One region of the Kitasatospora sp. NPDC098652 genome, then DNA from elsewhere that is predicted to be linked to it. Evidence: riboswitches for the same ligand, from Rfam matches in the RefSeq annotation. Region 1 holds a riboswitch; each other region holds the start of a gene.
What was found. Region 1 has a riboswitch for cyclic di-AMP ahead of ACIQWA_RS04300 (hypothetical protein). Riboswitches for the same ligand answer to the same signal wherever they lie in the genome.

Region 1 (4,905 bases):
CTCCCGCTAGGGTTGGTGCTCGCGCCCCGGTGGGGGAACCGGGGTGACCTCCTCGGATGTCCCTGAACGGAGGGGTGGGAGTTCGAGGCGTGGGAGCAACTGGAACATGGGTCTGACGAGCCACAAGGTGCTGGCACTGGCCGTGCTGATGGCGGTCGTGATGATGGTCGGCACGGTCTGGCTCTGGCCCAGACTCGCCCGGAAGAGCTGGCAGGCGGTGCTCGGCCGGATCGGCGCGCTGCTCGCCACCCAGCTGGCGGTGCTCGCCGCGCTCGGGCTGGTGGCGAACAACTACTTCGCCTTCTACAGCAGTTGGGACGACCTGATGGGCACGGGCAGCACCGGCCCGGTGGTCATCCACAACAAGGCGGACGCCTCCGGCCGACTGCTGGTCGAGACCATAGGCCAGGCCTCGGTCAAGGGCGGCGGCGCCATGGGCCGGGAGCCCAGCCAGTCCGGCGAGATCCGCAAGGTCCGGATCGACGGCAAGGAAAGCCGGCTGTCGACCGAGGGCTACGTCTACCTTCCGCCCCAGTACTTCCAGCCCGAGTACGCGCAGAAGCAGTTCCCGGCCGTGATCGTCAGCACCGGCTTCCCAGGAATCGCCGAGAACCTGATCACCCGCTTCAACTACCCGGGCGCCGCGCTCAAGCTGCTGCAGGAGGGCCGGATGCAGCCGACCGTCATGGTCCTGATGCGCCCCTCGCCCGCGCTGCCGCAGGACACCGAGTGCGAGGACATCCCCGGCGGCGCCCAGTCCGACACGTACTTCACCAAGGACGTCCCGTCGGCGATCCAGGCCAGCTACCGGGTCTCGACCGACCCGCAGGCCTGGGCCTTCATGGGCAACTCCACCGGCGGCTACTGCGCGCTCAAGCTGGCCATGCGCCACCCGGACGTCTTCCCGACCGCCGTGTCCCTCTCCGGGTACTACGAGGCGGCCGACGACCCGACCACCGGCGACCTCTTCGGCGGCAGCAAGCAGCGCCGCAACGAGGCCGACCTGATGTGGCGGTTGAAGAACCTGCCGCAGCCGAACGTCTCCGTGCTGCTGGCCGGCACCAAGAAGGGCGACGGCAACTACAAGCAGGACACCGAGGCGTTCATCGACGCCGCGAAGAGCCCGATGAAGGTCTCCTACAGCATGCTCGAGAACGGCGGCCACAACTTCGAGACCTGGAGCGCCCTGCTGCCGTCCTCGCTGGAGTGGCTGTCCCAGCACCTCAAGGTCCCGAACCAGCCGGGCCACCCGGGCCAGACCGTCTGACGGCGCCGCCCGCGGAACGCACAGGACACGCAGAACACACGGAACAGGGCAGAACACACACGGAACACACCGACCCCCCGGAAGCCGCGGCTCCCGGGGGGTCGGTCCGTTCCGGCGCCGGTCAGGCGACCCGCTCCAGCGTCCCGGTGTGCAACTGGCCGACCCGGCCGCCCTCGCCCTCGAAGGTCCAGAAGGCCCGTACGGTCAGCGCGTTGAGGTCCATCACGTGGCTGACGGTGATCCCGCTCTGTTCCGTCCAGCTGACGAAGTAGATCTCCGGTGCGACCTCGGCGACGTGCAGCCGCACGTCCTCCCACTGGCCCGCCGACTCACCGAGGCCCTCCCAGCGCAGCCGGGTGCCGTCGGCCGAGTAGGAGTTGCGGAAGGCCGCGCCGTTGTCGGCCCGGAAGACGTAGGTGCGGCCGGCGAAGGCGGGCAGGGGCGCGGGCGCGGTCATGGTGGGGCGGAACCTCTTCTCCGGAACGGGGGACGGGTCGTACGGCTCTGGTCGGTGCTCTTGTGCACCGTGGAAAATCCCAGGGCTCCAATTTATCCGACCGGGCGGATACGGGCGGCTCCACGCCACGGATGTCACGGTTCGGCGGTCACGGTACGGTCCGGCACCGTCGTACCGCGCACCGTGTGCGGCGGGCAGTGCGGCCGGCAGTGCGGGCGGGCCGGACGGGGGAACCGGGCGGCGTCGACTCCGGTGATCAACTCGGCCACCACGCAGCGTCGTTGATCGACACCACTGTGAGCTGTGCGACAACCGGCTTGATCAGGTTGTCCGTCCACGGACGGCCTGCCTAGCCTGCAGTCGTCGTCCGCCGTCGCGGACCCCGCCGCCGGGACGCCGAGTCCCGTCCACCCGCCGGCGAGTACCCGAGCACCACAGCGGACGGGAGCGGGGGAACCAAGGTCAGCGCCCGGCCCGTACGCACCAGCGTGCGGGTCGCGGCTAGGGGTGAAGCCGCTCCACAGGCGGCCGGGCAACTGCAGCCCGAATCCGACAGCTCACCTCGCAGGCGTCGCAGAGGATCCCCATGCACCAGCCTGCCCGGCGCCGTCGCGCGCCCCGCCACGCCCGTCCGTCCCACCGTGGCCGCAACGCCGCCCTCGCCACGACCGGGGCGCTCGCCATCACCGGTGCCGGCCTGCTCGGCCTGCCGTCCGTCTCCGGCGCCCAGGCCGCCACCGGCCCGACCGTCACCCAGGACCGGCTCGCCCCCGCCACCATGGTCGCCGGCAAGGCCGGCACCGCCTCGCTGGCCCTGCACTCCTCGTCCTGCTTCACCGCCAGGACCGTCGGCGTCGGCGTCCGTGACGCGCGCGGCACCAACCTGGACTTCCCGGGCAACGCGAGCAACGTGCAGATCTGCCCCGGCGGATTCAACTACACCAGCGCCGCCCGCACCCTGGCCGCCGGGACGTACACCCAGTTCGGCTTCTGGCAGGACCTCGGCGGCGCGTGGCACAACCTGCCCTCGCAGCAGCTGGTGGTCTCGGCCACGGGTACGCCCACGCCGGCCCCCTCCCCGACGGCGACCCCCACCGCGACCCCCACCGCGACCCCCACGGCGAAGCCGACCGCGACCCCCACGGCGACCCCCACCGCGACCCCGACCCAGACCCCGGCCCCGGCCCCGACCAGCACCCCGACCGCCACGGCCACCCCGACGACCCCGGCGCCGTCCTCCCCGATCGCGGGCAAGTCGCTGACCTGGTCCGACGAGTTCAACGGCCCGATCAACTGGGGCCAGCGCTGGGTCGGTGACAAGAGCACCTCGTACAAGTACGGGAACCACAACCCGGACGACAACAAGCTCGACTGGCTGAACAAGAACAACGTCACCGTCGGGAACGGCGTCGCCACGTTCACCGCCACCCCGGGCGGCCCCACCCTGGAGAACGGCAAGCAGTCCTGGAACACCGGCTTCCTGACCACCGAGGGCTCCGCCGAGGGCTTCCAGGTCAAGACCGGCGACTACGCCGAGACCCGGGTCAAGCTGCCCGCCGGCACCGGCGCCTGGCCCGCCCTGTGGACCTGGAAGAACGGCAACGGGGAGATCGACTCCTTCGAGTACCACCCCGACAACCCGAACCTGCTGGAGCTGACCAACCACGTCAACCCCGGCAACCCCGACTACTACACCGATGCGAGCGCCGTCGCCGCCGACCAGTGGGTGACCATCGGCACCTACTACGGCGCCAACTCGGTCGACTGGTACGTCAACGGCGTCAAGGTGTTCTCGGACGGCAAGGGCGTCGGGGCCAACTTCTCGGCGTACCTGATCCTCAACCTCTCGGTGAGCGCCGGCAAGTACCACCCGGCGCCGCAGGGGAACGCCCCGATCACCATGGCCGCCGACTACGTCCGCGTCTACCGGTGACCGCGTCTACCGGTAACCACTTGTACCGGTGACCACGTCCACCGGTGACCACCTGTACCGGTGACCACGTCCACCGGTAACCACGAGCCCGCCCCACCCGTCACCGGGATCCGGCAGCCGCTCACCGGCGGCCGGTGACCGGTGGGGCGATCCGGCCGTCAGCCCTCGGTCGTCTCGACGACCCGGATGTCGAACGGCTCCCGGTGGCGGATGCCGCCCGGGTCGTCCGCGCTGCGCACCTCGACCGAGCCGCCCACCAGGACCCCGAGCGGCAGATCGGGGGAGAGCAGGACCGGGACGAGGGCGGTCGCGCTGCGCCCCTCCTTCAACCCGGAGCCGAAGACGCAGCGCACCTGCCTGCCGCGTGCGACGACCTTGCAGTCCGTGGGGTAGAACGGGGGGTCCGCGCTCACCCCGTCCGGGAGGGTGACCGTCACCGTGAACGGGGACGCGGTGGTGTCCGGGCCCGCGTTGGCGACGAAGGCGTGAATGGTGGTGGTGCCGCCGGGCGACGCCGGGTCCGGGTCGATCCGGACCACCTCCAGGTGCGATGCGGACGGCTTGGCCACCACGGCCGGCAGTGTGGACGCCTCGGCCGCACCCGGCGCGACGACCCCCAGGTCCGGGCGTGGCACCGGGTGCCGCACCGCCCAGGACGGGCCGGCGGCCAGTGCGGCTGCCGCGCAGCCCGCCGTCACCGCCGCGCCCCATCCGACCCGGCCGACCCATCCGGCTCGGCCGATCAGGCCGATCCGGCCGAACCCCCTGCGCCCCGCGCCGCCCCGTACTCCGTGCTGTGCCACGCCGTTCACCCTGTTCCCGTGCTCCGGCGGCCCGCGCCGTCGCGGGCCGCGTCCGCCCCAGGGTGTCCGAGCCGCCGACGCGGCGGCGCCACAACTCGCCCACCGCCACTCGAACGGCGGGGCGCCGTCATCGGCCCGATCGCTCTTGTCGAGGACGGCTGTTGACTGGTCGTCAGGGTGCCAGGACCTGCCCGAGCCGGGCCGCGATCTGGTGCATCACCGGTACCAGTGCGGACGCCCCCGCCTGTTCCTCCAGTGCTCGGATTCGAGCCTCCGGGCCGGACACCGAGAGCGCGGTGGGCGTGGGGGCGCCCGGGACGGCGAGGGCGATGCAGCGGACGCCGATCTCCTGCTCCTGGTCGTCGACCACGTACCCGCGCTCGCGCGCCTCGGCGAGCTGGTCCATCAGCGCCTGCGGGTCGGTGAGGGTGTACTCGGTGTGCGC
Region 2 (4,905 bases), on a different contig from region 1:
TGGTGGCCCGTCCGGGTGCCGAGGGCGTGGAGGCCCCCGCCGCGCAGGGCTGACCCCGCCGGTGCGGTGGGCGGTGCGCGACGCCGCCGTCCACCGCACGGGACAATACAGACAAGACGCACGGAGCGTGACGACAGGGGCGGCCGCGGCCGCACCCGCTGGACCAGGATCGGAGCCGAGGACGTGGTGGACGCAGCGAGGGAGCCCGGCGAAGCGCAGGGGCTTCAGCCCGCTGCGCCGGCACCGGAGCCGGCCGCCGAGCCGGGCCCGTCCGAGACCGACCTCCCGGAGGGCCCCGGCGCGGCCCCGGCCGGTGCGGGTGCCGAGCGGGCGGCCGAGAAGCTGGACCGGCCGCTGCCCGAGGGGGTGCGCCGGCGGGTGGTCGGGCTGGCCTCGGACGCGCTGGGCGGGCTGCCGCCCGGGGAGCTGCCGCAGAGCCTGCGTCAGTACGTCAAGTTCACCCCCGCGCGGCGGGCCAAGTACGCGGCCACCGCGCTGGCGGCGGCGCTGGAGTCCGAGCCGGCCTTCCGGGTGCGGATAGCGGAGCGGCTGCGGCTGGGCCAGCCGGACCTGGTGAAGGCGCTGGAGTCGGGGACCGTCCCCGGCGCCGCCGATCCGATGGACGTCGCCGCCGCCGCCTACCTGGTGCGCTCGCCCGGCTGGAGCCGACTGGTCGCCGAGGCGGGCGAGGAGGCCGAGCGGGCCGGCGCCGAGGACGCGGCGGCGGAGGCCTCCCGGCTGGTGGAGAAGCTCCAGGCCGAGCTGGCCGAGGTGCGGGCCGCGGCGCGCGCGGACCTGGAGCGCCAGCGCGCGGAGTTCGAGGGCGTCCGGCGGGAGGCCGAGTCGCTGCGCAAGAAGGTGCGGTCGCTGGAGAGCGACACCCGGCGGGCGCAGGCCGAGACCCGGCGGGTGACCGGGGAGCTGGAGGCGGCGAGGGCGCAGGCCGCCGGGGAGCGCAGTGCGGCCGAGTCCGAGGCGCGGCGGCTGCGGCACCGGGTGTCCGAACTGGAGACCGCGGTCGAGCAGGGCCGCCGTTCGGCCCGGGAGGGCCGCAGCGTCGAGGACATGCGGCTGCGGCTGCTGCTGGACACCGTGCTGCAGTCGGCGCAGGGCCTGCAGCGGGAGCTGGCCCTGCCGGTCTCCCAGATCCGCCCGGCGGACCTGGTGGAGGCGGTGGTGCCGGGGGCGGCCTCGCCGCACGACGTGGCCCGGCGCGGCCTGGCCGAGGACGACCCGGCGCTGCTGGACCAGCTGCTGGCGATCCCGCAGGTGCACCTGGTGGTGGACGGCTACAACGTGACCAAGACCGGGTATCCGGCGCTGCCGCTGGAGCAGCAGCGGATCCGGCTGCTGGGCGGGCTGGCGATGCTGGCCCAGCGCACCCAGGCGGAGGTCACCTGTGTGTTCGACGGGCAGGACCTGGACGTACCGGTCATCATGGCGCCGCCGCGCGGGGTCCGGGTACGGTTCAGCCGGACCGGCGAGACCGCGGACGAGCTGATCCGCCGTCTGGTCCGGGCCGAGCCGCAGGGCCGTCCGGTGGTGGTGGTCTCCACCGACCGGGAGGTCGCGGAGGGCGTGCGGAAGGCGGGTGCGCGCCCGGTGGCCTCGGTGCTGCTGCTGAACCGGCTGGCCCGGCCCTGAGCTGGGGCCGGAGGCGGTGACGGCAGGTCAGTGGGGTTTCCGTGCGGGTGTGCGGATCCGGTGAAGTCAGTGGGGGAAGCGGAGTTCACGCCTTCGGGGGAGTGGCAAAACGGGTAGATCTTCACTAGGGTCTGGCGTCAAACCTATTTTCCGGAATCTCACCTGATCAGGTGAGTCCGATGGAAGAAGGAGCCGGTCTCTTGGCCTCCCACCGCCGTCCGAAGCAGCCCAGCCGCGCACGGGTCTCCGTGCTCACCGCTGCTGCTGCGACCGCGGTCGCCCTCTCCGCGCAGGTCGCCGCGCACGCGGCGCCGCAGCCGAACAAGAGCGACGTCAAGGCGCAGATCGACCAGCTCCAGCAGGAGCAGGAGCAGGCGGCCGAGAAGTACAACGGCGCCAAGGAGCGTGCCGACCAGCTCCGCAAGCAGGCCGACCAGCTCCAGGACCAGGTGGCCCGCAGCCAGGACCAGATGAGCCAGCTCCAGGTGGGCCTGGCCCAGGTCGCGGGCGAGCAGTACCGCACCGGTGGCATCGACCCGTCCGTGCAGCTGATGCTCTCCTCCGACCCGTCCGGCTACCTGGACAAGGCGTCGAGTGTCCAGCAGGCCAGCACCACCCAGACCGAGGCGCTCAAGGGCCTGCTCGACCAGCAGCGCCGGCTGGACCAGGAGAAGGCCGAGGCGGCCGCCGTGCTCGCCTCCCTGGACTCCACCACCAAGGACCTCAACCAGGCCAAGGCGGACGTCAACACCAAGTTGAAGGCCGCCCAGGACCTGCTGAACTCGCTCAGCGCCGCCGACCGGGCCGCGCTCCGGGCCCAGCAGCAGCAGGACGACCGCGCCTCCCGCGGCGCCGACCGGGTCGACCTCAGCAACCTGCCGCCGGCCAGCGGCTACGCCGCCGTGGCGGTGGCCAAGGCGATGAGCAAGCAGGGCTCGCCGTACGTCTGGGGCGCCACCGGGCCCTCCACCTTCGACTGCTCGGGCCTGATGGTCTGGGCGTACGGTCAGGCCGGCGTCTCGCTGCCGCGCACCTCGCAGGAGCAGGGCCACATCGGGACCGCCGTGACGCTGGCCACCGCCCAGCCGGGCGACCTGGTGATCTACGGCGGCGACATGCACCACGTCGGGATGTACATCGGCAACGGCATGGTGGTCCACGCGCCGCACACCGGTGACGTGGTGAAGGTGATGAAGGCCGACGCGATGCCGATCAACACGATCCGCCGGATCTGACGCCCCGGCACCACCCCGAGGGCCGGTTCCGGCCCTGTGATCCGCGCCACCTCCGATCGGGGGTGGCGCTTCGGGTGTGGGTCCCCGATGGGCCGGACGGTGAGAGTCGATCAGCTTTGCGTGCGGCGCTGATCACCATCAGTCATTTTCACAAAAGAACATGGGTAATCTTCCGTCTTTTTTCTGACAAGGATTTGAACCGATCACGGTTCAGTTACTAGGGTCGTGCCCCGAACCACCGCACAGTCGATCACCCAGCCCGGGTGGCGGCGGTGGTTACCGCCGAGTTCGCGAAACAGCGGGGCAGGTCGGAACGACTGCCCGACAGGGGAGCCCAGTAGTCGGGGGCGCTGCGGAGCGGAGCCGGGGAACCACACGTTCCTCCGGGGTGAATCGGCGCCAGGTCGGCCGTAGGTGAGGCCGGTGAGGCGTCGTAGGGCATGCTTCCGGCCCGAACCCGTCAGCTCACCCGGTAGGCGGGAGTAGGAAGAAGGAGTCCGCCTTCGTGGCGTCCCATCGTCGTCCCAAGCCCGCCAGCCGTACCCGCGTCTCGATCCTGACCGGTTTCGCCGCCGCGGCCGTCGCCCTCTCCGCGCAGTCCGGCGCGCACGCCGACCCGCAGCCGACCAAGGACCAGGTCAAGGAGCAGGTCGACCAGCTCAACGAGCAGGCCGAGCAGGCGACCGAGAAGTACAACGCCGCCCAGGAGAAGCAGCAGGAGCTGGAGAAGCAGGTCTCCGGCCTCCAGGACCAGGTGGCCCGGCAGCAGGCCCAGGTGACCGACCTCCAGGGCGGCCTGGCCGAGATCGCCGGCGAGCAGTACCGCAACGGGGGCATATCCCCGACGGTCCAGCTGATGTTCTCCTCCAGCCCGGACAACTTCCTCAACCAGGCCGGCGCGCTGAACCAGGCGGGCAGCACCCAGAAGAACCAGCTCAAGCAGCTGCAGGACCAGCAGCGCAAGCTGGACCAGGACCGCACCGAGGCCCAGGGCAAGCTCGGCGAGCTGGAGGCCACGACCCAGCAGCTGAAGGCCTCCAAGGACGAGGTCCAGAACAAGCTCAAGGCCGCCCAGGACCTGCTCAACACGCTGACCGAGCAGGAGCGCCAGGCGATCAAGGCGGCCGAGGAGAAGGCCGCGGCCGACGCCGCCGCGAAGGCCGCCGCCGCCAAGCCGGCCACCCCGGACCGTGCCTCGCGCGACAACAGCCGCAGCGACCTCGGCTCGGGCTCCACCGCCGCGCCGGTCAAGGTCGCCCCGGGCAGCTCGCACGGTGCCGCCGCGCTGGCCGCCGCCGCCACCAAGGTCGGCAGCCCGTACGTCTGGGGCGCCACCGGCCCCGGCTCCTTCGACTGCTCCGGCCTGATGGTCTGGGCGTTCAACCAGGCCGGGGTGTCGCTGCCGCGCACCTCGCAGGAGCAGGCCGGCGCCGGCACCCGGATCGGCTCGGACATCTCCCAGGCCCAGCCCGGCGACATGCTGATCTTCTACGGCGACGCCCACCACGTCGGCATCTACGCGGGCAACGGCCAGGTGCTGCACGCTCCCAAGCCGGGCGCGTCGGTGCGCTACGAGGCCGTCTCCAACATGCCGCTGTCCTCCATCGTGCGGGTCTGATCCCCACCCACGCGTTCACGGGCCCGGTCCTCCGTCACGGAGGGCCGGGCCTGCGGCTTTTCCGGCGGCTCGACCTGGTGTCCGATTAGGGGTCAAATATTCGGGTCGGTAGGGGTTTGGACTCACTTGCCCGGACTCGCTAACGTCTGCCACCGGACTCCCGCTCGACGGCCGCCCACCGGGGCGCGGCCGCGGGGCCGCGCCGCAGGACTGGAGCCGTTGCCGCCATGCCCGTGCACCGTCGTTCCCAACTGCTCGCCCGTGCGCTGGTACTGACCGCGGCCGCCACCACGGCCCTGGGTGTGGCGACCGCCGGCAGCGCCCAGGCCGCCCCCGGGGCGCCGGACGCGCCCGACCGCAAGGACGTCAAGGCCCAGGTCGAGCAGCTGTACGACGAGGCCGAACAGG
Region 3 (4,905 bases), on a different contig from region 1:
TGCGCGAGGAGCTGGGCGACGTCCTGCTGCAGGTGTTCTTCCACGCCCGGATCGCCGAGGAGCACCCGACCGGGCCGTTCACCGTCGACGACGTGGCCGGGGACATCGTGGACAAGCTGGTGTACCGGCACCCGCACGTGTTCGGGGACGTCGAGGCGGAGGGCGCCGCCGAGGTGGAGGCGAACTGGGAGCAGTTGAAGGCGGCCGAGAAGGCGGACCGGGAGTCCGTCCTGGACGGCGTCCCGGCCGGGCTGCCGGCGCTGGCGTACGCGGCGAAGCTGGTGTCCCGGGTGCGCCGGGCGGGCTTCGCGCAGGTGCTGGACGAGCCGTACGAGCTGCCGGCGGAGCTGACCGCGGAGTCGGTGGGCCGGTTGTTGCTGGCGGTGGTGCAGCGGGCGCACGACGCGGGGGTGGATGTGGACGCGGCGCTGCGCTCGGCCGCGCGCGGCTACCGGGAGGCGGTGCGCGCGGCCGAGGGGCTCAAGCCGGAGTAGCGGGGGCGGCTCAGGCCGGAGCAGAGGGGCGGCTCAGGCCGCCGTGGCGGTGCGCTCCGAGGCGGACCGCTGCGGCGGGACGAGCTCGCCGATCGCCTCGCCGATCAGGACGACCAGTTCGGCGAGGCGCTCCAGGTCGAGGTGGGCGGGCAGGTCGGCGAGGGAGACGATCCGCTCGCCCTTCGGGCCCGCCACGCAGAAGAGGTCGATCGGACCGAAGTGCTTCTCGGCGGTGTCGACCAGGGCGGCGACGTCGCTGGGCCGGCGGATGTCGCCGGAGACGCCGACCACGGGGCAGCCCGGCCGGTCGAGTTCGGCGGCGAGGTCCTCGGCGACGCCGACGTGGGTGTCGGCGATCAGCATCCCGGCGGCGTCGGCCGCGGCGAACCGGCGGGCGAGGTCGGCCCCCGAACCGCCCGCGAGTACCGCGATGACGACGACTGCTCCGCTGACCGTCATTGGTCCAGCTCCTCCCTGCGGGCGGCACCGCACCGGCGCCCGCGCGTACTTCGGAGGATCGTAGGCAGGTCCTGACCCTCCGCAACAGGGATTACCCCGCAGGTGACCAGGCTCACGCCTGCCGCCCGGCCAAGAGCTGGCCAAGGCCTGTCCACCCGGCGTCCACGAGCCGTCCACGGAGTGTCGGCGCCCCGCTCGCGCGCCGGTCACGGACGGTTCGCGCGGCGGTGACCTCCGGCCGGTGGCGAGGGCGCGTCCGCCGGTGGTCCGGGCCCGTCCGGTCCAGCGGTTACGGTCGACCCATGCCAGCTCAGCCCGAGGGCGCCCAGCCCGCCGCCCAGCCCGACCCGCAGCTCTTCACCTGGGAGTTCGCCGCCGACCCGTACCCCGCCTACGCCTGGCTGCGCGAGCACGCGCCGGTGCACCGCACCAAGCTGCCGAGCGGGGTGGAGGCCTGGCTGGTGACGCGCTACGCGGACGCCCGGCAGGCGCTCGCGGACAGCCGGCTGTCGAAGAACCCGGCGCACCACAGCGAGCAGGCGCACCGCACCGGCCGGGTGGGCATCCCGGGGGAGCGGCAGGCGGACCTGATGACCCACCTGCTGAACATCGACCCGCCGGACCACACCCGGCTGCGCCGCCTGGTGGCGAAGGCGTTCACCCCGCGCCGGGTGGCCGAGTTCGAGCCGCGGGTCCAGCAGCTGACCGACCGGCTGATCGACGGCTTCGCGCAGCGCGGTTCGGCGGACCTGATCCACGAGTTCGCGTTCCCGCTCCCCATCTACGCGATCTGCGACATGCTGGGCGTGCCGGCCGAGGACCAGGACGACTTCCGCGACTGGGCCGGAATGATGCTGCGCCACACCAAGCCGGGCCAGGCGGGCGGCCAACGCGGCGGTGTGGGGCGGGCGGTGAAGCGGATGCGGGCGTACCTGCTGGAGCTGATCCACCGCAAGCGGGCGGATCTCGGGGACGACCTGATCTCCGGCCTGATCCGGGCGAGCGACCACGGCGAGCACCTGACCGAGAACGAGGCCGCCGCGATGGCCTTCATCCTCCTCTTCGCCGGGTTCGAGACGACGGTGAACCTCATCGGCAACGGCACGTACGCGCTGCTGCGCAATCCCGGGCAGCGGGCCCTGCTGCAGGAGTCGGTGGCCCGCGGCGAGACCGCGCTGCTGGAGACCGGGATCGAGGAACTCCTGCGCTACGACGGGCCGGTGGAGCTGGCGACCTGGCGGTTCGCGACCCGTCCGCTGACCATCGGCGGGGTGGAGATCCCGGTCGGGGATCCGGTGCTGGTGGTGCTGGCGGCGGCGGACCGCGATCCGGCCAGGTTCTCCGACGAGAACACCCTCGACCTGGCCCGGAGCGACAACCCCCACCTGGGGTTCGGGCACGGCATCCACTACTGCATCGGCGCCCCGCTGGCCCGGCTGGAGGGGCGGTCCGCGCTGGCCACGCTGCTTTCCCGGCTGCCCGATCTGCGCCTGGCCGAAAGCCCGGAGAATCTGCGCTGGCGGGGTGGCCTGATCATGCGTGGATTGCGCGAACTTCCGGTCGAATTCAGTCCGGAGCTCAGGTCGCCGCACGGCCTTCCTGAGCCGGCGACACGCTGACGAGGCATCCGGAACCGGCCACCAGCGACGGTATGAACGCCCATCAAACCGGACAAAGACCCGCCGTTGGTAGGCGATCGAACACGGGCCGTAATTCTGGTGTGATGTCGGTGATATGAGCTTGTGATTCGTCTGAGGATCTGTCTAGTCTCCGTGGAGTTCGCAGCTGCGGACCTCGTGCGCGGGACGCCGAATCCTGCCCGCCGCGTCACGGGAAACCGACCAGAACCCTGGGCAGGGGCGGGGGAACCAGGTTTGTTGCCGTTCCTCCACGGCTCGGGGTGAAGCCGCCCGCGCGGAATCGATTCCGCAGACGGCGGCCGGGCCACCTCCCGGTCCGAACCCGACAGCTCACCTCGCAGGCGTGCGGAGAGGGACCTTCATGCTGTTCGTTGGAACTGGCCGTCATCGTCGTCGCACCCAGGCCGAGAAGGCCATCGCCGTCGCAGGTGTGGCCGGCGTCGGACTCGCACTGCCGCTCCTCACCGCCACCGGTGCCTCCGCCGCCCCGGCCTCCGTCTGGGACTCCGTCGCCCAGTGCGAGAGCGGCGGCAACTGGAGCATCAACACCGGCAACGGCTTCTCCGGCGGCCTCCAGTTCACCCCCAGCACCTGGAAGGCGTACGGCGGCACCGCGTACGCGGCGCAGGCCAACCAGGCCAGCAAGGCGCAGCAGATCGCGGTCGCCGAGAAGGTCCTCGCCTCGCAGGGCCCCGGCGCCTGGCCGGTCTGCTCCAAGAAGGCCGGCCTGAGCAAGGGCGGTGCCCCGGCCGAGGTGGACACCTCCTCGGACGCCAAGCCGCAGAAGCAGCAGGCCCAGCAGCAGGCGCCCAAGCAGCAGGCCCCCAAGGCCGCCGCGAAGCCCGCCCAGTCGAAGCCGGTCCAGCAGTACGCGCCGAAGCACGCCGCGCCGAAGCAGGCCGAGAAGCCCGCCGACCCGTCGGCGCAGCAGTACGCCCCCAAGCACGCCGCCCCGCGGGCCGCCCAGGCCCCGGCCGCCACGACCGGCCACGACTACACCGTCCGGGACGGCGACACCCTGTCGGGCATCGCCACCGCCCAGGGCGTGTCCGGCGGCTGGCAGGCGCTGTACGACGGCAACCGCGGCACGGTCGGCGGCAACCCGGACCTGATCGTGCCCGGCCAGGTCCTGCACCTGGGCTGAGCCGGACCGTTTCCACGGCGGACGACACGCTGGACAGGTGACGACACGCTGGACAGGTAGGGGGCCGCGCCCGGCGGCCCCCTACGTCCGCGTCCGCCCGCCCCGGTGGGACGCGCCGGGACGAGCAGGTGAACTACCGGTGGGTAGCCGGGCCACACGGTGAGACGCAGCCCAGGCCGACGTGGCCCCGGGAGCCCGGGCGGTTAGGCTCTGGTCGTAACGACTCCGCAATCGTCCGGCCGACGGCACCACCCGCAGCCGGACCCTGCTTCCGCAAGGAGATGCTTCGTGCCGTCCATCGATGTCGTCGTAGCCCGTGAAATCCTCGACTCCCGCGGCAACCCCACGGTCGAGGTCGAGGTCGGCCTCGACGACGGCAGCACGGGTCGTGCCGCTGTTCCGTCGGGTGCCTCGACCGGCGCCTTCGAGGCGCTCGAACTGCGCGACGGCGACAAGAACCGCTACTTCGGCAAGGGCGTGGAGAAGGCCGTCCTGGCCGTCATCGAGCAGATCGGCCCCGAGCTGGTCGGCTACGACGCCACCGAGCAGCGCCTGATCGACCAGGCCATGCTCGACCTGGACGCCACCCCGGACAAGTCCTCGCTCGGCGCCAACGCCATCCTGGGCGTCTCGCTGGCCGTCGCGCACGCCGCCTCCGAGGCCAGCGACCTGCCGCTGTTCCGCTACCTGGGCGGCCCGAACGCGCACGTCCTGCCGGTCCCGATGATGAACATCCTCAACGGCGGCTCGCACGCGGACTCCAACGTCGACATCCAGGAGTTCATGATCGCCCCGATCGGCGCGGAGTCCTTCTCCGAGGCCGTCCGCTGGGGCGTCGAGGTTTACCACACCCTCAAGGGCGTGCTGAAGGAGCGCGGCCTGTCCACCGGCCTCGGCGACGAGGGCGGCTTCGCGCCGAACCTGGACAGCAACCGCGAGGCCCTGGACCTCATCACCGAGGCCATCCAGAAGGCCGGCTACGTGCCCGGCCGCGACATCGCGCTCGCCCTGGACGTCGCCGCCTCCGAGTTCTACGAGGACGGCGCCTACCAGTTCGAGGGCAAGGCGCTGACCTCCGCCGAGCTCATCGAGTACTACGCCGAGCTGGTCGCCTCCTACCCGCTGGTCTCCATCGAGGACCCGCTGGACGAGTCGGACTGGGACGGCT
Region 4 (4,905 bases), on a different contig from region 1:
CGGTCTGCCTCGCACGAGAAGTCGATGGGGCCGACTTCTGGCGCGCTCACTGCCGCCGCCGCGTTCCTCCGAGGCCCGAGAGGCGCGGCTGGTCGCCCGGTGGCCTCTTTTTTCCCACGGGGTGCTGCGCGAGAAGTCGGCCGGGCCGACTTCCTGGGCACCTCCCGGCTTGCCCGCCCGCCGATGCCTGCCGCCCCGCAGCCCGTTCTCCTCTGCCTGGTCTGCGTGCTGCTGCGTTCCGGCCGTCTCCGCCAGGCCCGTTCTGGGCCTGCGGTCACCAGAAGTCGGTCCGCCCGACTTCTGACGCGCGCCCGCGCCCAGTAGGCGCCGCCACCCGCCGAGGCCCCGTAGCTCCGTGCTCCCTCCGCCGTTTCTGCGTATCAGGAAGTCGGCTGGGCCGACTTCCCTTGCAGAGGCGCCCGCCTGGTGGGGTCGTGCCTTTCCAGCGCCCCGGTTGCCCGCGCCGGAAGACCCCTTCTCAGCCTGCCTCGCGCCAGAAGTCGATGGGGCCGACTTCTGGCGCGCCCACCGGGCGCCCGGTGGCCCCTTTCTCACGGGGTGCTGCGCGGGTTTCGGCCAGGGTCTCTGCGGTGGGGGTACCTCCCGGCCGAAGGCTGGGGGAGCGTCGCGGGCCCCGGCCTGAGCCGCGGGGCGCGGTCTAGGCGGTGGCCGTTCCGGGCCAGGTGTGGAGGGCGGTGGTGAGGGTGGTGATGAGGCGGTCGTGGGAGGTGGTGGGGTCCTCGGCGAGTTGGAAGGCGCCGGCGATGGAGAGGGAGGCGAAGCCGTGGGCGAGCGAGCGGACGGTGCGGGCGGCGTGGATGGCTTCGGGGCCGTCGAGGCCGTAGCCGCGGAGGACGGCGACGATGACGCCGACGAGCCGGGTGGCGGCGCGGGTGAGGTCGTCGTCGGGCTGGGGGGCCTGGGGGAGGGCGGCGTAGCGGTGGGGGTGTGCGGTGGCGTAGGCCTGGTAGGCGCGCAGGACGGCGGTGACGGCGTCGTCCCCGCTGCGGCCGACGGCGGCGTCCGCGAGCCGGTCGGCGAGCTCCTCGGTGACCCGGACCGCGATGAGGCGCCGCAACTCGCCGAGTCCGCCGCTGACGTGCTTGTACAGCGAGGGGGTGGCGACGCCGGCCCGGGTGGCGACGGAGGCGAGGGTGAGGGCTTCACCGCCCTGGTCGTCGATGAGGGCGAGGGCGTGGTCGACGACCTGGTCGGGGGTCAGTCCTACGCGGGGCATGGCTTGGTTCTCTCCGTACGGGCGGGGGTTCAGGCGAGTTCGGCGAGGAAGGGCAGCAGGGCGTCGGCGACGGCCTGCGGGTTGTCGGCCATCGGGTAGTGCCCGGACCCTTCGATCATCACCTTGCGGGCGCCGAGCTTCTCGGCCTGGAGGTCGGCGACGGCCTCGGGCTTCGGGAAGTCGGGGTCCTTGCTGCCCATGAGAACGAGGGCCGGGCAGCGGACGGCCGCGCACCAGCCGACGGGTGCGGAGTCGCCGGTGACGTGGCCGCGGGTGGCGGTCCGCCGGCCGGGGGTGCGCAGGGCGGCGACGAGCCCGTCGACGTAGCCGTCGAGGTCGGCGGGGCGGGGGCCGGGGTAGGCCATCTTGCGCAGGTAGAAGCCCCAGACGCCGGGCCACCGGACCATGGCGGCGCCCATGGCGACCATGACGCCCCGCATGAGGGCGTTGGACCGGTGTTCGACGAAGGCGTCGATCAGGGCGATCCCGGCGACCCGCTGGGGTGCGTCGCTGGCGACCTTGACGACCGTCGCCCCGGTGTAGGACTGCCCGACCAGGACGGCCCGTTCGATGCCGAGGTGGTCGAGCAGGGCGAGGACGTCGGTGGCGATGGCGGCGGGCCCGTAGTCGTCCCAGACGATCGAGGAGTCGCCGAAGCCGCGCAGGTCCATGGTGACGACCCGGTGGCCGGCGGCGGTGAGCAGCGGGTGCAGGTGCCGGTAGGCGTGGCGGGAGTCGAGCATCCCGGGGAGGAGGACGACGGGGGTGCCGTCGCCCTGCCGGGTGTCGTCGTACGCGAGGCGGCCGCCGGGGACGTCGAGGAACTGGGTGCTCGGGGTGCTGGTGCCGTTCATGGTGGGCCTCCGCCGGCTCGCTCGTTTCTGCCTGTAGCCATAAAGCTAAGGCTAATAGCCTTAGCCGTCAAGCGTCCGGCCGACGACGAGGGCGCTTCCCGTTCACGCCCCCTCGACCCGGAAGGGGTCGTGCTCGCTGAGCAGCTTCTCCAGCCGGGCCTGGTCGACCCGGGCGACGGTGTCCAAGGACTCCTGTCGGTCCCGGATCACCTTGGCCAGCGTGAACGAGGAGGTGACGGTGTAGAGGAGGCCGATCCCGAGGAAGGCCCGGGTCCAGCCGCCCACCGGCAGGTAGGCGATCCCGGCGGCGAGGGCGGTGCCGGAGAGGGCGAAGGAGAGGACGGCCTGGACGAAGTACGCGGCCGTGGTCCGTGACTGCATCGGTGCGCTCATGGCGCCAGGATGCGACGGGGCGGCCGGGTCGCACATGAGTAGGAGTACTCAGATGGGCCCGGTGGCTGAGGGGTCGTTCGTTGACGTCCGATCACCTGTTCCACAGTGGCCCCGGGCGGATGGCTTGGAATCAGAGCGTCCTAGGATTAACGTTTGATAACGCAGCGCGGTCGTCAACGCCGTACCCAGACGGCACCGTGCGCCGTCGCCTAATCCCGCCGACCGGCCTCCGGGCAGGTCAGGGAGCCGGGGAACCACGTTCCTTGGGGTGAATCGGCGGGGCTCCGGCCCGGCCGTAGGAGACCTTCCTGCTCCGAACCCGTCAGCTAACCCGGTAGGCGCGAAGGAAGGAAAGGAGCGCGCCTCCGTGGCGTCGACGCACACCCCGGCACACCCGGCCGGCCCCGCAGCCGGTACCCAGCTCCTCGACCACCCCGGCCCGCACGGTGCCGAGCCCCGCGACGGCGGGTCCGCCGGACCGGCCGAGCCGTTCGCCCCGGAGGCCGAGGCCAACCGCCACCGGATGCCGCGTCAGGCCCGCGGGGCCTCCCCGCTGCTCGGCGTCACCGCCGTCGCCGCGACCCTGGGCGCCACCGGCTTCGCCTCCGCGACCCCGGCCGCCGCACCCGCCGTCGAGGCCCCGGACGAGACGCCCGTCGCCCTGGCCGCCGACCCCGGCCTCGCGCTCGCCGCCCGGATCCAGCAGCAGGCCGACAGCCAGCGCACCGCCGCCGAGGAGGGTGCCCGGGTCCAGGCCGCCCAGGAGGCCGAGGCCAAGGCCGCCGCCAAGGAGGCGGAGGCCAAGCGCGCCGCCGAGGAGGCCGAGCGGGCCAAGGCCGCCGCCCTCACCCTGCCGGTGAAGGACTACAACCTCTCCGCCCACTACGGCCAGAGCGCCCGCTACTGGGCCCACCTGCACACCGGCCTGGACTTCGCCGCCGACACCGGCACCGCGGTCTACGCCGTCGGCCAGGGCACCGTCACCTCGGCCGGCTGGTCCGGCTCGTACGGCTACCGGATCGTCGAGACCCTGCCCGACGGCACCGAGATCTGGTACTGCCACCTCTCCTCGATCATCAAGGGCTCCGGCAAGGTCACCGCCGGCCAGCAGATCGGCAAGGTCGGCGCGACCGGCAACGTCACCGGCCCGCACCTGCACCTGGAGGTCCGCCCCGGCGGCGGCGCCCCGGTCGACCCGGAGACCTGGCTCCAGCAGCGCGGCCTCACCCCGTAGGACCGATGACGCGGCAGGGCCCCGGGCGGCGCGCCCGGGGCCCTGCCGCGTCAGCTCACTCCTGCTCGTCCTGCTCGTCCTGCTCCTCCAGCTCCTCCTGCTCGTCCGCGGGCAGCTGCGCCAGGTAGGCGTCGATCTCGGCCGCCCCCGGCTCCGGCGCGAGCTCCGGGAACTCCTCCACCAGTAGCCGCGGCAGCCCGGGCACCGTCCACTCGCCGAGCAGGTCGAGCGCCGCCTCGGCCGCCGCCGCCTCGAACTCCTCGAAGCCACCGGCCAGTTCGTCCGGCATCGGGCGCCCCAGCGCGTTCAGCTCGGCCAGGTTGCGGTAGCTGCGCCGCATCAGGCCCTGCTCCAGCAGCAGCCGCGCGCCGTCGGTGGCCATGCCGACGGACAGCACCCGGCCCGGCCCCCAGCCCTGCTCGTCCGGGTCGTCCAGCCAGCCGGTCGGCGTCAGCGCCTCGTACCCGGCCAGCCGCTGCTCCTCGTCGAGCGCCGCGAAGCCGGCCAGCCAGTCCCGGACGGTCGCCGGATCTGTCACGTCCACCCCGTGCGCGTGCAGCAGCACCGCGTACAGCCGGGGCCAGGTCACCAGGTCGGCGCGGCGCAGCAGCCCGGCCGCGACCTCACCCTGCCACTCGGCCTCGGCGTGCAGCCGCTCCTGGCGCTTGGCGTTGAGCCGCTTCGCCGCCCGCTGGTGGTCGACCAGCAGCCGTACGGCCTCGCCGTACGCGAGCGGGTCCTGCTCCGGCGCGGGTTGGACGTAGAGGTGGAGCCGTTCGTACAGCAGGTGCTCCACCTCGTCGGAGGTGAGTTCGGGCCAGCCGTCGTGCATCCTGCCCCCGCCCAGCTCCAGCAGCGCCAGCACCGCGCGCAGCGGCGCTTCGGCCACCGGCGCGCGGTCCTGGCCGGCCGCCCAGGCGAGCAGGTCGGCGGCCCTGGTGCGCGGGGCGAGCCGCAGGTCTTCGTCGTTCATGTTCCGAACGGTAGCCGCCGGACGCCGGTAGGGTCGGCAGCCATGGTCCCCGTACGCCTCGCCGGCCCCAGGCTCGCCCTCCGCGAGTACCGCCACACCCCGGAGGAGGTGGACGCGCTGCACGCGCTGTACGGCGATCCGGAGGTGACCCGCTACCTCCCCTTCGAGCCGCGCGACCGCGAGACCTGCGCCGACCAGCTCGAGCTCTACCTGG

Region 2: it holds a riboswitch for cyclic di-AMP, as region 1 does, so the genes downstream of both, ACIQWA_RS28860 (NlpC/P60 family protein) here and ACIQWA_RS04300 (hypothetical protein) in region 1, are expected to answer to the same signal.
Region 3: it holds a riboswitch for cyclic di-AMP, as region 1 does, so the genes downstream of both, ACIQWA_RS27325 (transglycosylase family protein) here and ACIQWA_RS04300 (hypothetical protein) in region 1, are expected to answer to the same signal.
Region 4: it holds a riboswitch for cyclic di-AMP, as region 1 does, so the genes downstream of both, ACIQWA_RS28470 (M23 family metallopeptidase) here and ACIQWA_RS04300 (hypothetical protein) in region 1, are expected to answer to the same signal.

What each region holds. Positions count from the first base shown of each region.
Region 1 is NZ_JBIWAQ010000002.1:44,711-49,615, reverse strand. It holds gene ACIQWA_RS04310 (alpha/beta hydrolase-fold protein) at 107-1,267, shown strand; gene ACIQWA_RS04305 (MoaF-related domain-containing protein) at 1,389-1,724, opposite strand; cyclic di-AMP (ydaO/yuaA leader) riboswitch at 2,145-2,308, shown strand; gene ACIQWA_RS04300 (hypothetical protein) at 2,311-3,657, shown strand; gene ACIQWA_RS04295 (hypothetical protein) at 3,816-4,460, opposite strand; gene ACIQWA_RS04290 (IclR family transcriptional regulator) at 4,633-4,905, opposite strand, start outside.
Region 2 is NZ_JBIWAQ010000016.1:61,927-66,831, reverse strand. It holds gene ACIQWA_RS28875 (hypothetical protein) at 1-53, shown strand, start outside; gene ACIQWA_RS28870 (NYN domain-containing protein) at 343-1,644, shown strand; gene ACIQWA_RS28865 (NlpC/P60 family protein) at 1,845-2,879, shown strand; cyclic di-AMP (ydaO/yuaA leader) riboswitch at 3,218-3,374, shown strand; gene ACIQWA_RS28860 (NlpC/P60 family protein) at 3,385-4,497, shown strand; gene ACIQWA_RS28855 (NlpC/P60 family protein) at 4,725-4,905, shown strand, end outside.
Region 3 is NZ_JBIWAQ010000014.1:137,729-142,633, forward strand. It holds gene ACIQWA_RS27310 (MazG family protein) at 1-494, shown strand, start outside; gene ACIQWA_RS27315 (SDR family NAD(P)-dependent oxidoreductase) at 528-953, opposite strand; gene ACIQWA_RS27320 (cytochrome P450) at 1,256-2,572, shown strand; cyclic di-AMP (ydaO/yuaA leader) riboswitch at 2,783-2,953, shown strand; gene ACIQWA_RS27325 (transglycosylase family protein) at 2,955-3,737, shown strand; gene eno (phosphopyruvate hydratase) at 4,026-4,905, shown strand, end outside.
Region 4 is NZ_JBIWAQ010000015.1:179,525-184,429, forward strand. It holds gene ACIQWA_RS28455 (TetR/AcrR family transcriptional regulator) at 659-1,237, opposite strand; gene ACIQWA_RS28460 (alpha/beta fold hydrolase) at 1,267-2,091, opposite strand; gene ACIQWA_RS28465 (YiaA/YiaB family inner membrane protein) at 2,194-2,484, opposite strand; cyclic di-AMP (ydaO/yuaA leader) riboswitch at 2,681-2,839, shown strand; gene ACIQWA_RS28470 (M23 family metallopeptidase) at 2,852-3,718, shown strand; gene ACIQWA_RS28475 (hypothetical protein) at 3,774-4,691, opposite strand; gene ACIQWA_RS28480 (GNAT family N-acetyltransferase) at 4,734-4,905, shown strand, end outside.